3 regions of the Pseudomonas sp. H2_D02 genome follow, and region 3 is predicted to be linked to each of the others. Evidence: riboswitches for the same ligand, from Rfam matches in the RefSeq annotation. Region 3 holds a riboswitch; each other region holds the start of a gene.

Evidence for each region. Region 3 has a riboswitch for cobalamin ahead of cobO (cob(I)yrinic acid a,c-diamide adenosyltransferase). Riboswitches for the same ligand answer to the same signal wherever they lie in the genome.
Region 1: another riboswitch for cobalamin. It lies ahead of AB4N42_RS21175 (CbtB domain-containing protein); the one in region 3 lies ahead of cobO (cob(I)yrinic acid a,c-diamide adenosyltransferase).
Region 2: another riboswitch for cobalamin. It lies ahead of cobW (cobalamin biosynthesis protein CobW); the one in region 3 lies ahead of cobO (cob(I)yrinic acid a,c-diamide adenosyltransferase).

Annotation. Positions count from the first base shown of each region.
Region 1 covers NZ_CP162816.1:4,645,435-4,650,069, reverse strand. The annotation lists partial or broken gene AB4N42_RS21200 (fatty acid cis/trans isomerase) at 1-120, shown strand, start outside; gene nfuA (Fe-S biogenesis protein NfuA) at 237-821, shown strand; gene cobM (precorrin-4 C(11)-methyltransferase) at 1,121-1,867, opposite strand; gene AB4N42_RS21185 (cobalamin biosynthesis protein) at 1,934-2,338, opposite strand; gene AB4N42_RS21180 (CbtA family protein) at 2,335-3,030, opposite strand; gene AB4N42_RS21175 (CbtB domain-containing protein) at 3,042-3,230, opposite strand; cobalamin riboswitch at 3,329-3,549, opposite strand; gene AB4N42_RS21170 (methyl-accepting chemotaxis protein) at 3,715-4,635, shown strand, end outside.
Region 2 covers NZ_CP162816.1:4,519,595-4,524,229, forward strand. The annotation lists gene cobN (cobaltochelatase subunit CobN) at 1-272, opposite strand, end outside; gene cobW (cobalamin biosynthesis protein CobW) at 276-1,346, opposite strand; cobalamin riboswitch at 1,446-1,677, opposite strand; gene AB4N42_RS20550 (glycerate kinase) at 1,757-2,893, opposite strand; gene AB4N42_RS20555 (sugar diacid recognition domain-containing protein) at 3,152-4,276, opposite strand; gene AB4N42_RS20560 (MFS transporter) at 4,471-4,635, shown strand, end outside.
Region 3 covers NZ_CP162816.1:5,371,520-5,376,154, reverse strand. The annotation lists gene AB4N42_RS24640 (C40 family peptidase) at 1-270, shown strand, start outside; gene AB4N42_RS24635 (PQQ-dependent sugar dehydrogenase) at 415-1,725, opposite strand; gene AB4N42_RS24630 (hypothetical protein) at 1,922-2,506, opposite strand; cobalamin riboswitch at 2,666-2,875, shown strand; gene cobO (cob(I)yrinic acid a,c-diamide adenosyltransferase) at 2,956-3,567, shown strand; gene AB4N42_RS24620 (cobyrinate a,c-diamide synthase) at 3,579-4,635, shown strand, end outside.

The DNA.
Region 1 (4,635 bases), 730 kb from region 3:
GGGATTCGGCGCAGTCACCCGCAGTTCTGGCAGTATTTCCACGACTTGAGCCGATACATTCAAGAGACCGACCCCATGGAAGCGGGCGTGCTGGACATGAATCGCTACCAGAATCTCTGAATAAGTACTCGACGGCGTGCCCTTGCGCCGTCGGCTGCTTTCCTGACAAAAATACTAGGACTTTGTCCGGCGCGATGATTGGCGTAAACTGCTCGGCAAGCCTGCGAGGAGTTTCCATGACCGCCATTACCATTACCGATGCCGCCCACGATTACCTGGCCGACCTGCTGTCCAAGCAGAACACCCCAGGTATCGGGATCCGCATCTTCATCACCCAGCCCGGCACCCAGTATGCTGAAACTTGCATCGCCTACTGCAAGCCGGGGGAAGAAAAACCCGAAGACACCGCGCTGGGGCTCAAGAGCTTCACCGCGTACATCGACTCGTTCAGCGAAGCTTTCCTGGACGATGCGGTGGTCGACTATGCCACTGACCGCATGGGCGGCCAGCTGACCATCAAGGCGCCGAACGCGAAAGTGCCGATGGTCAACGCCGACAGCCCGGTCAACGAGCGCATCAACTATTACCTGCAAACCGAGATCAACCCGGGGCTGGCCAGCCACGGCGGCCAGGTATCGCTGATCGACGTGGTGGAAGATGGCATCGCCGTGCTCCAGTTCGGCGGCGGCTGCCAGGGCTGCGGCCAGGCCGACGTGACTTTGAAGGAAGGCATCGAGCGCACCTTGCTCGAGCGCATTCCGGAACTCAAGGGCGTGCGCGACGTGACCGACCACACGCAGAAAGAAAACGCCTACTACTGATAGGTGTTCGCTGCGCGCAAAACACTGTGGCGAGGGAGCTTGCTCCCGCTCGATTGCGTAGCAATCGCAAGGCAACCCGCACGTCTTCCGTGATGGACGCGTGAGTCGCCTGGGGACCGCTTCGCGGTCCAGCGGGAGCAAGCTCCCTCGCCACAACAGCCTCTGCGATTCCTGTGGGAGCGGGTTTACCCGCGAAGGGGCCAGCCCATCCGACATCATTACTGGCTGATCCACCGCCTTCGTCGGATCGCCGCCCGGAGCAGGCTCGCTCCCACAAGGGATCCGGGTGTGCCGACAGGTCAGGGCCTGTAGAGATGCGCATGCCCGGCGCGGTACAGCGATGATTCGCTGAATACATCATTGCCCAATACCCTTCCCACCAGGATCAATGCCGTACGCCTGAAGCCCTTGGCCTGTACCTTCCCGGCGATGTCCTCCAGCGTCCCCACCACCCAATCCTGATCCGGCCACGTCGCCCGGTGAATCACCGCAATCGGACAATCCGCGCCGTAGTGGGGCAGTAGCTCGTCGACTATTTTTTCCAGGTGGTTGACCCCCAAGTGGATCGCCATGGTCGCCCCGTGTTGCGCCAGGCTGGCCAGCTCTTCTCCCGTGGGCATGGCGGTTTTGTCCGCGTAACGGGTCAGGATCACGCTCTGGGACACGTCGGGCAAGGTCAACTCGGCACCGAGCAGGGCGGCGCAGGCTGACGTGGCGGTTACGCCGGGGATGATTTCGAAAGGAATGTCCAGTTCGCGCAGACAGCGGATCTGCTCGCCGATGGCGCCGTAAAGGCTTGGGTCGCCGGAATGCACACGGGCCACGTCGTGCCCCTTGAGATGGGCGTCTTTGATCAGCTCGATAATCTGTTCCAGATGCAGCTCGGCACTGTTGATCACTTGTTCGGCGCAGTGGCCGTCCAGCACGGCTGCCGGAACGAGGGATCCTGCATAGATAATCACGGCGCAACTGCGAATCAGCCGCTGACCCTTGACGGTGATCAGTTCCGGATCGCCGGGGCCGGCACCGATGAAGAAGACGGTCATGACCGGTTTCCTGTTGAGTGGGGGTGCATGAGCAGCGCTCATGATTCCAGCGGCGATTATCGAGTGTTACGAAGCCGTCGCCAATGCCAGCGTGGCTTGTGCAGCCTTCTGGCGGGTAACCAGTAAACTCGCGGGGGAAGAACCCCATCGATCGGCCAGCGCGAGGGCGGCGCTTTCGGCGACGCCGTGGCAGCCCGTACGCTCAAAGGCAATCTCGGACAGATGACTGAGCCGTGCTTGATAGCCTGCCAGCTCCTCGGCAGTGAAACACGTCAGCGGCAGTGACAATTGCGCCGCCAGTTCCAACAGCCCAGGTTCGTCACGCTTGAGCTCGATGCTGGCCAACGCCCGTACCTGATCAAGCGTGATGCCGTGGGCCTGCAAAGTCTGGTCAAGCAGCGCCCGCAATACACTGGCCGGGCAACCGCGCTGGCAGCCGAGGCCGACCACCAGGATCGGCCTGCCGTTCATGCGTCGTGGTGGGCCTGGGCGCTCCGGCGAAACAGCCAGGCGCTGATCAGGCCCAAGGCCAGCCAGAATGCAACATTGGTCAATTGCGAGGCGAGCTTGAACTCACTTTCCAGCGCCTCGGGAGCCAGCATCGAATGCACTTCGGGCTGGGGCGCGCCGATTACATGAGGCGTCACCAGGATGGCGAGGCCCAGCAACTTCAACAGCCAATGCCGACCGAATGCAATCAGTGCGATGCCCACTGCCGTGGACGCCGCCGTGCCGATCCACCACATTTGCCGCTGGGCCAGATCCGCCGCTGCCGTGCCGGGTAATTCCGGTGGCAGGCCGAGAGTCGGCGCCAGCACGAAAGTCGCATAACCGGCCAGTCCCCAAAGCAAGCCCTGGGACGTCCGCGTCGGTGCACGCAAGGTGTACAGGCCCGCCAGCATCAGCGCAAAACCCACCGCGACCACCAGATTGCCGCCCGTCGTGGACAGTACACGCTGCCAGCCGTCTTCCGGTTCCCAGGCTTCGGCGTCATGGCTATGTGCAGCCCCAGCGGCATGTTCATGGACCTCGGTCGCCGGGGCCTTCTCGAAAGTCTCCGCCTGGAGAATCAGCGGCGACACCCAGAAACTTTGCAGCAGAGTCAGCAGCAGGGCGGCCAGTAGCCCGCTGAAACCAGCGGTTTGCGCGATACGCTTGATCATGTCGGCAGCACTCAGTGGCACGGGAACGCGGCGCTGTGCCGTGTGTCATGGGCTGCGTTGTGCACTGCTTCGATGTGGGAGAAACCGGCGAAATAGACCAGGCCCGCGCCGAGGATCGAGGCGAGGACCGCCGCGCTCAGGCGCTGGCTCAGGGTAACGGTGCTGCTGGTGGAGCGGGCGGTGCTGCTGATGGTCGACATGGCGCTTCCCTCTGGTCTGTCAGCGGGCGGATCGAGCGCAATGAAAACCCGGGCAAAGGCTCGCCGGGATTCGAACAGCGCCCGCCCACCGCGGGTTTGTTGAAAATGAGTCATGGGCCGGTCTCCGGGCTCACGAGGGACAGGGCTTGAGCCGTGCCTGCAAGCGTCACCTTCCCATGCGCATGCACAGTGGATTCGACGCTTCACTCGCTTACCGTTGCGGGGGCAGCACCGGACTGACGTGGCCTTGAAGTAAAGCACACGATTCACCGGTTTCCCGTTTCACCCTGTGAAGGGCACCCAAACTGGCGCACAGGAGACCATGGGCGAGGGCGGGGCGTCAATTGAACACTCCGGGAATATATTTCATCGTCCTCCTGCAAAAAGCCTCAAGCCCAGCCGATAACCCGGTAGGCGTACACATAATTATCCCAATCGATACGCTCAGCGGCATGGACGCTCGACCCACCACCGAGGTCTTCCCATGTCCCTACGTAGCTTGAATATCGCCCCCCGAGCCTTTCTCGGCTTTGCCGTCATTGCGCTATTGGTCGTTGTGCTCGGCGTGTTCGCCGCCAATCGCATGTCCGTCATTCGCCAGGCGTCGGTGGACATGGAGCAGACCCAGTTACCCGCCGTCGGTCACCTGGCCAATGTCCTTGAAAACGTGCTGCGCATGCGCATTCTTTCATTTCGCATCCTGGTCAACCGCGACCCCGCCAGCCTCAGCGAGGCCGAGACCCGCATCGGCGTGCTGGTGGAAAAACTCAACAAGGCGAATGCAGCCTATGCAGCGCTGCCCGCCGAGCCAGATGAAGCTGAGCTGTATAAAGTCTTTTCGAAAACCCTGGAAAACTACCTCCAGGCCCAGAAGGAAATGCTGGATCTATCCCGACAAGACAAGGCCGACGCGTTGCGCAGCCTCATCAACACACGGATCAAGGAAGGCACTGACCAGATGGGCGAGCAACTCAACAAGCTCATTGCAATGAGCGTGGCGGAGGGGCATGAAGCGTCGGACCAGGCCGGCGCCTATTACAACAGCGCCATCACTGGCATTCTCGTCGTCTCGATCATCGCCGCGCTGGCCACCGTGCTGCTGGCCCTGCTGCTGACCCGCAGCATCGTCACGCCCCTGAATCGGGCCCTCGAAGCAGCACGGACCATTGCCGGAGGCAATCTGGTCACCGTTATCACCGACGAGGGCAAGGACGAACCCGCCCGGTTACTCCAGGCCCTCGGCGCGATGCAGGGCAGCCTGCGCCAGACCATCGAGCAGATCGCCGGCTCCGCCACCCAGCTGGGCGCCGCCGCCGAAGAGCTGAGCGCCGTCACCCAGGAATCTTCCCGGGGTTTGCAACAGCAGCACAATGAGATCGAGCAAGCGGCCACCGCCGTCAATGAG
Region 2 (4,635 bases), 850 kb from region 3:
CCGATGCCGCCGTGCAGCGACAGCAAGATGACCTTGGCGTGTTGCAGCACGTCTTCGAAATACAGGTCCACCGACGCGTGGTTCTGCACCTGCATCGGGTTGGCGAGGCGGAACTGCGGGTAGTCGTCCGGCAACTGCCGCGCCGCTTCGGCCAGCAGTGCCAGGCTGGAATCGCCGCTGCACAGGATCACCAGCTCGGCAGGGGTTTGCCCGAGGTCGGCGATGTTGTCATCCGACACGAAACCGCCGGGCTGGGTCCTGAGCAGGTGCATGGCTCAGGCGCTGAGGGCAGCGCGCAACTGCGCTTCGAGCAGCCCGGCGTCCAGGTCCTGGCCGATCAATACCAGCCGCGTGACCCGCGCTTCGTCGGCGCCCCACTGGCGGTCGAAGTGCTTGTCGAAGCGCGTGCCGACGCCTTGGATCAGCAGGCGCATCGGCTTGTTCGGGATGGCTGCGAAACCCTTGACCCGCAGCACGTCGTGCTGGACCACCAGTTGCGTCAACGCGTCCAGCAGCAGGCTTTCGTCAGCCTGGGGCAGTTCGATGGAAATCGAATCGAAGGCATCGTGATCGTGATCGTGATCGTCGTCATCGCCGTCATGGTGGTGGTCGTGATGGCTGTGGCGGCTGTCGATGTGTTCTTCGGAGCCCGCGCCCAAGCCGATCAGAACGTCCAGCGGCAGGCGACCACTGCTGGCTTCGATGACCTTGACCGCTGGCGGCAGTTCTTCGGCGACTTCCAGGCGCACTTTTGCCAGGTCCTCGGGGTTGATCAGGTCGGCTTTGTTGAGGATCACCAGGTCGGCGCTCGCCAGTTGATCGGCGAACAGCTCGTGCAGCGGCGATTCATGGTCGAGGTTCGGGTCCAGCTTGCGCTGGGCATCGACCTTATCCGGGAACGCGGCGAAGGTGCCGGCGGCGACGGCCGGGCTGTCCACCACGGTGATGACCGCATCGACGGTGCAGGCGCTGCGGATTTCAGGCCATTGGAAGGCCTGGACCAGCGGCTTGGGCAAGGCCAGGCCGGAGGTTTCGATGAGGATGTGGTCGAGGTCGCCGCGACGGGCCACCAGTTCGCGCATCACCGGGAAGAACTCTTCCTGCACCGTGCAGCACAGGCAGCCGTTGGCCAGTTCATAGACGCGGCCGTTGGCTTCTTCTTCGGTGCAACCGATGGAGCACTGCTTGAGGATCTCGCCGTCGATGCCCAGTTCGCCGAATTCATTGACGATGACCGCGATGCGCCGGCCCTGGGCGTTGTCGAGCATGTGCCGCAGCAAGGTGGTCTTACCCGAGCCGAGGAAACCGGTGACGATGGTGACGGGGAGTTTGGCCAGTGTTTTCATCGGATGCCCTTTGGCAAGGTGGCGGGCAAACGGGACGACAACCGCAGGCACGGGCGTGCGCGGAAGATTTCGCCACCGGATCACCCCGCCCGGTTGTAGTGAGAATCTGTTGTCGAGGCAGGTCTCCTGGCTGACGGCGGGCCAGGCAGGCTTTTATCCAAAGCCTGGGCTGACAATTTGCTGCGCCTTCCCGTGCGCCCGTTGTAACAGGGCATGCACAGTGGCCTTGCAGAAACGGCACCGTTCACAGTTGCGGGGGCAGCCGCGGCTTGGACCGCGTTCCCTTCTTAGCTTCGGCACATGCCGAAGAACCTCGAAGGCGCAAGGCTACGCAGGGAGTGCGGGCGGGTCAATGTCCGAAGGCAATCTGCGATGCCTGATGCGTCCTGGCGACTACCGCGCGGGCGAATTCAGCGGGCCGCCACCCGCCAGAGCCGCGCGATGTCCCGGGCCCGCTCGGCCAGCAGGCGCGGCGCATCGGTGCAGGCCTCTTGCAGCGTCATCGGCCCGTTCGCCAGGGCAAACGCGGCATCGATGCCGTGCTCATAGAGCGCTTCGTAGCCCTCCCCCAGCGTGCCGGCGACGACCAGCACCGGCACGCCGTGGCGCTGGGCGATGCGGGCCACGCCAAACGGGGTCTTGCCGCGCAGCGCCTGGGCGTCGAAACGGCCTTCGCCGGTGATCACCAGGTCGGCACCGCTGATGGCATCGGCCAGGCCGGTCAATTGCGCGACGACTTCCACACCGGTGCGAAACTGCGCCTTGAGGAAAGCCTTGGCGGCAAAGCCCAGGCCGCCGGCGGCGCCGCTGCCGGGTTCGTCGCGAACGTCACGGTCAAGCACCTGGGCACAGTGTCCGGCGAAGTGCGCCAGCGCCCGGTCAAGTTGCTGCACCTGTTCGCCGGAGGCGCCTTTCTGCGGGCCGAACACGGCTGAAGCGCCATGGGGGCCGCAGAGCGGGTTGTCGACGTCAGCGGCGATTTCGAAACACACGCCGGCCAGACGCGGGTCCAATTGGCTCAGGTCGATGTGCGCCAGTTTGCCGAGGGCCAGGCCGCCGGGCGGCAGCGTCTGGCCCTGGTCGTCGAGCAACGCCACGCCCAAGGCCTGCATCGCCCCGGCGCCGCCGTCGTTGGTGGCGCTGCCGCCTATTGCCAGAATGACCCGGCTAGCGCCTTCATCCAGGGCGGCGCGGATCAGTTCGCCGGTGCCAAAGGTGCTGCTGGAACAAGCATCGCGCTGCCCCGGTGGCACCAATTGCAAGCCGCTGGCCTCAGCCATCTCGATGATTGCCGTGCGGCTTTGCGGCAGCCAGCCCCAACGGGCCTCGACGGCGGCTCCCAGCGGGCCACGGACCCGGTTTTCACGCCACTGGCCGTTGCAGGCCGCAAGCACCGCCTCCACCGTTCCCTCGCCGCCGTCAGCCATTGGGCACTTGATCAACTGCGCATCCGGCCAGACCTGGGCCAACCCTTGCGCGACGGCGTCCGCCACGCCCTGGGCGCTGAGACTGTCCTTGAACGAGTCGGGGGCGATGATTATTTTCATTTTTGTTCTCCGGTTCCGATGCACAGCATGCTGCCAGCTGACCGTAACCGTGACGCCGGTCCGCCGCACAAAAATCTTGGAGCATTATTGGTCAAATTCACAAAGGCTGGGTCGCATAGCGTGTGGCCAGCGCATCTGTGGCGAGGGAGCTTGCTCCCGCTCGGCTGCGTAGCGGCCGCTTTTTTGGGGCCGCTGCGCGACCCAGCGAGAGCAAGCTCCCTCGCCACGGGGTTATGAGTCAATTGCACCCCACATAGGTTATGTGGGGGTATCGACGGTCTGTGGCAACAACTGGACGCCCAGGTACAACGCCAACATCCCATCCAGCCTGAGCGGGTCGACGCCGCTGAGTTCGGCGATGCGCTCCATGCGATAGCGCAGGCTGTTGCGGTGGATGCCCAGGGCGTCGGCGCAGGCCTGGCTCTGGCCGTCGTGTTCGCACCAGCTTCGCAGTGTAGCCAGCAGTTGGCCGTTGCTGTCCTTGGCGATGACTTTGCGCAACGGGGTCAGCAGCTCGTCCAGCGCATCGTCGCTGCGATGCCGCCAGAGCATCACCGGCAGACGATAGCGATTGAGGATCAACAAGCGTGACTGCGGCAGGACATCGCGCCCATACGCCAGCAAATCCGCCACCCGCCGGTAGCAACGGCGCAGGCCCGCCAAGCCTTCGGCCTGCCCACCCACAGCGATTCGAAGAATATTCCAGCCCAAGCCGTCGAGCTTGCCCAGCAGGCGCTCGTTCTCCACCGAAGCCGTGACCGGCCGGCACCAGAGCAATGAGGATTTGGACGGAGTCAGGCACCAACTGTCCGGGTAGCGCGACATCAACCAAGCGCTCAACGATTCCACGGTTTGCCCGGGGCCATGCTCCAGGCCCAGTTCAAACAGATACGGCACCCGTGACAGCTGCGGCTTGAGGCCCATCTGCTGCGCCTCGTCGAGCAACCGTGGCGAATCCCCAGCATCGCCCAGCAGCAACGCCAGCAAATCATCGCAACGCTGGCGGCGCCATTGCTGCTCGGCCTGCTGGTTGCGCTGGCCGAGCAGCATTTCCGCGGTCATGCGCACCAGTTCGGCGTAGGTGCGCAATTGTGCGGGTTCGCCGGTGATGCCCAGCACGCCGATCAGCCGCTGGTCGAGCATCAACGGCAGGTTGATCCCCGGCTGCACGCCCTTGAGGTGCACGGCGGTGTGTTCGTCGATTTCCACGACCCGGCCGTTGGCCAGGACCAGTTGCGCGCCCTCGTGGCGGGTATTGATGCGCTCGCGCTCGCCGCTGCCGAGGATCAGGCCCTGGTTGTCCATGACGTTGACGTTATAGGGCAGGATCGCCATCGCCCGGTCGACGATGTCCTGCGCCAGGTCGTGATCGAGTTCGAACATGGGCGGTGTTCCTTGCAAGCGGCGTGATTGTTGTTTTTGAGGTGCAGCGCCCGCGTGATTGGTCAGGCGCACAGGGTCGGCCTGCAAACCCTGTGCTCCGGCACAAAGACACGGGACCTTGGGCTGGCCGAGACTCAAGGGGCGGTCAACGTTACCCCTTGGCACGCCAAAATCATAATAAAGAGAGACCCGCCATGTCCCAGAGCGCAACAGCCCTCCTGGCTACCCACGACGAAAAAAATACCGTCTACAAGCGCATCACCCTGCGCTTGATCCCGTTCATCTTCATCTGCTACCTGTTCAATTACCTCGACCGGGTGAACGTTGGCTTCGCCAAGTTGCAGATGCTCGACGCGTTG
Region 3 (4,635 bases):
CTGCCGCGTTCCACCCGGGAAATGATCAGCATGCGAGCGCCGGAGGTCGGCAAGGATGCGTTGGAGACCGGCGACCTGGTTTTCTTCGCCACCAATGGCGGCTCCCAGGTCAGCCACGCCGGGATTTATGTCGGGGAAGGGCGTTTCGTCCATGCGCCGGCCACGGGCGGGACGGTCAAGTTGGACAGCCTGTCCAAGGCCTATTGGCAGAAAGCCTACCTGGGCGCCAAGCGCGTGTTGCAGCCTGAGCATCTGGCGCGTAATCCCTGACGATTAAGAATATCGACTCTGCTGGAGAGGCTCTTGTGGCGAGGGAGCTTGCTCCCGCTCGGTTGCGCAGCAACCGCTAAAAGCTTGGGGCTGCTACGCAGCCCAGCGGGAGCAAGCTCCCTCGCCACGGTTCGGTTCCGGTTCTTAGTTCTTCGAAACCCGCCAGACCTTGTTCCCCACGTCATCCGCCACCAGCAGCCCGCCCTGTTTATCAATCACTACGCCCACCGGCCGGCCCTGGGCTTTTTCGTCTGCGTTGAGAAAACCGGTCAGTACATCCACCGGTTGTCCCACCGGTTTGCCTGCGCTAAACGGGACGAAGATCACTTTATAACCACTGTGGGGCTTGCGGTTCCAGGAGCCGTGCTGCCCGACGAAGGCCCCTTCGGTGAAGGGCGCGGGCAAGGTGCTGCCTTCGGCGAAGGCCAGGCCCAATGACGCCGTGTGAGGGCCGACGGCATAGTCGGGGGCAATGGCCTTGGCCACCCGCTCGGGGTTTTGTGGCTCGACCCGGATATCGACGTTCTGCCCGTAATAACTGTAGGGCCAGCCATAGAAGCCGCCATCCTTCACCGAGGTGATGTAGTCCGGCACCAGGTCACTGCCAATCTCGTCCCGTTCGTTTACCGCGGTCCACAACGCGCCACTGCGGGGCTCCCATGCGAGGCCGTTGGGGTTGCGCAAGCCCGAGGCGAAAATGCGATGAGCGCCGGTGGCCCGGTCCACCTCCCAGATCGCCGCGCGGCCTTCTTCCGCCTCCATGCCATTTTCCGCAACGTTGCTGTTCGAGCCCGTGGTGACGTACAGCTTGCTGCCGTCCCGGCTGGCGATCACGTTCTTGGTCCAGTGGTGGTTGAGCGTGCCGCCCGGCAAATCGGCCACTTTGGTCGGCTGTGCCGTGATCTTCGTGTCGCCTTCCTTATAAGGGAAGCGAATCAACCGATCGGTATCGGCCACGTACAGCTCATTGCCTACCATCGTCATGCCGAACGGTGAGTTGAGATTTTCCAGGAAGATCGTCCGGGTTTCAGCAACGCCGTCATGGTTTGCATCGCGCAGCAACGTAATGCGGTTGGGGCTTGGCACCCCAGCGCCGGCGCGTCCCATGACTTTTTTCATGACCCAGCCACGAATGCCCTTGGCATCGTCGGGCTTGGGCGGTGCGTTGGTTTCCGCCACCAATACATCGCCATTGGGCAGGACATAGAGCCAGCGTGGATGATCCAGCCCCTCGGCGAACGCCACTACCTTCAGGCCTTGGGCCGGGGTTGGCTTGGCGCCGTCCGGCCAGCCGACGGCTTCGGCGATATTCACCGTGGGGATCAGGGTCTTGTTCGGCTCGGGCAGTTTCGGCGACGGGCCGATCCCATCGGAAACCTGCAAGGTGGAAGACTCGCCGCAAGCGACTAGCCCTGTAGCAAGGGCGACGATCAAAAGATGAGAGGGCTTGAGCATGCGGGCTTCCCTATGAATGCATGGTGTTATTCATAGAGAAGCGTAGACGTGGGATGGTTCAATGGCGGGCGGCCGCTTAGCCAAGTGAAATCTGGGTGGGAGCGGGCTTGCTCGCGAATGCGGTGGGTCAGTCACTATTTATGCCTACTGGCCCACCGCATTCGCGAGCAAGCCCGCTCCCACAGGTTCCACTAGATCAACCATGGGCCTGCTTTAACAGCACCGCGACGCCAGGGTGATAGTGCCCGGTTTCGTTGCGCAATTTGCGATAGGCATAGGGGAAATACCAGGCCACGGCGCAGGTGTTTTCTTTCTGCAGGTCATCGATCATGTCCTGCAGTTCTTCGGGCGTGGCGCTCTGCTGGGCTTTTTGCGGGGCGACGAACAGGCAGCCGAGCTTCAAGTCGCTGGCATAGCTGATGCGCTTGGCGTCGCTGGTGGCTTCCAGCAGCGGTTGGGTCAGGTTCAGGTTGTTGACCTTCGGCCAGCGTTGGGTCGCCTGGATGAAGGCGCGTTCATCGGTACTGGCAATCAACAGGTCGGCGCGGGCGTTGCGTTCGCCTTCTTCGTTCTGTTTGCGCGTGGACGCGTCCTGCAGCGTGACCATCTCAGCCATCCAGGCGGCGGCCGACAGCAACCCGAGGTTGGCTTTTTCATCGTGCCAATAAGGTGTGTCGCTATCGCCGCGCACGGCGTTGTAGCGGTCGATACAGTCGAACCAGCGTTCCAACACCGGGCGCAGGAATTCCAGCTTCGGATTGCTGATGATCATGCCTTGCATGCGTTTGCCCTCTTGTTCTTGTGATATCGGGTCATGGTGTCTCTTTGATATCACTTGCCGCAGCATCACACAAGATTGACGTCAGTTTATTGATCCGGGCCAATGTCCCAGGTGATGGCCGTCGCGGCTTTAATTGACGCTCCACCCCCAACCCTCTAACCTTCGCGGCTTGTTTCAGGTGCTCTATGGCAATGGCCGATAGGGTGAAACAGGGAAGCCGGTGCGTGCACACAAACCCGGCGCTGCCCCCGCAACGGTAAATGAGTCAACGCTGTGCCTAAGCCACTGTGTTCCAGGACATGGGAAGGCGCGCAGCCAGGCGTTATGCCGCTCATGAGCCCGGAGACCGGCCTGATTCATCCAACGGCATCACGGTGGGCGATGCCAGGCTCATTGCCGTCCTTTTTTTGCCCGCCCGCCGTTATCCAGTCCCAACGGAGAGCTCCCCCATGACCGACACGCCCGATCGCGACGAACGCCACCTGGCGCGCATGCTGCGCAAGAAAGCCGTGATTGACGAGCGCATCGCCAACTCGCCGAACGAGTGCGGCCTGCTGCTGGTGCTGACCGGCAACGGTAAGGGCAAGAGCAGTTCGGCATTCGGCATGCTGGCCCGGGCCATGGGCCATGGCATGCAATGCGGCGTGGTGCAGTTCATCAAGGGGCGCAACAGCACCGGCGAGGAGCTGTTCTTCCGCCGCTTCCCCGAGCAGGTGCGCTTTCATGTCATGGGTGAAGGCTTCACCTGGGAAACCCAGGACCGCCAGCGCGACATCGCCGCCGCCGAAGCCGCCTGGGCTGTGTCGCGTCAGTTGCTCAGCGACCCGGCCATTGGCCTCGTGGTACTCGATGAGCTGAACATCGCCCTCAAGCACGGCTACCTAGACCTCGATCAAGTCCTGAGCGATCTGCAAGCCCGACCGCCCATGCAGCATGTGGTGGTGACCGGTCGCGGCGCCAAGCCCGAGATGATCGAGTTGGCCGATACCGTGACCGAAATGGGCATGATCAAGCATGCGTTCCAGGCCGGCATCAAGGCGCAGAAAGGCGTCGAATTGTGAGCGATGCGCCGATGACCAGCCGCCATTGTCCGGCGGTGTTGATTGCCGCCCCGGCTTCCGGCCAGGGCAAGACCACCGTCACCGCCGCCCTCGCACGGTTGCACCGCAACCAGGGGCGCAAGGTGCGGGTGTTCAAGTGTGGTCCGGACTTTCTCGACCCGATGATCCTTGAGCGAGCCAGTGGCGCGCCGGTCTATCAATTGGACATGTGGATGGTCGGCGAGCAGGAAAGTCGCCGGCTGTTGTGGGAGGCTGCCGCCGAAGCGGACCTGATCCTGATCGAAGGCGTGATGGGGCTGTTCGACGGCACGCCGTCCAGCGCCGACCTGGCGCGGCATTTCGGCGTGCCGGTACTCGCGGTGATCGACGGCACGGCCATGGCCCAGACCTTCGGCGCTTTGGCCCTGGGCCTGGCGCGTTATCAACCGGACCTCCCGTTCGCCGGGGTCTTGGCCAACCGGGTCGGGACCTTGCGTCATGCGCAATTGCTCGAAGGCAGCCTGACCGAGGGCTTGCGCTGGTATGGCGCGTTGTCACGGGAAACCGGCATCGAGTTGCCAAGCCGTCATCTCGGGCTGGTCCAGGCCAGTGAGTTGAACGACCTGGACGTTCGCCTGGACGCTGCCGCCGAGGCGTTGGCCAGCAGTTGTGAAGTGGCTCTGCCGCCCAGCGTTGAATTCGCGGCTCCGGAGATGACCGTTGTCGAGCCGTGGCTCGACGGTGTGCGCATCGCTGTCGCCAGGGACGAGGCGTTTGCCTTCACTTACGGCGCGAGCCTCGATCTGCTGCGGGCCATGGGCGCGCAGTTGAGTTTCTTTTCGCCGATTCACGATACCCAATTGCCAGAGGCGGACAGTCTTTATCTGCCTGGCGGTTATCCCGAACTGCACCACGTCGCCCTGGCGCAGAACGCGCCGATGCTGGCAGCGATCCGTGCCCACCATGCGGCCGGCAAACCGCTGCTCGCCGAATGTGGCGGCATGCTGTATCTGCTTGATTCGTTGACCGACGTTGAAGGCGTCCGCGCCGAACTGCTGGGTTTGCTGGCCGGGGATGCGCAGATGCAGA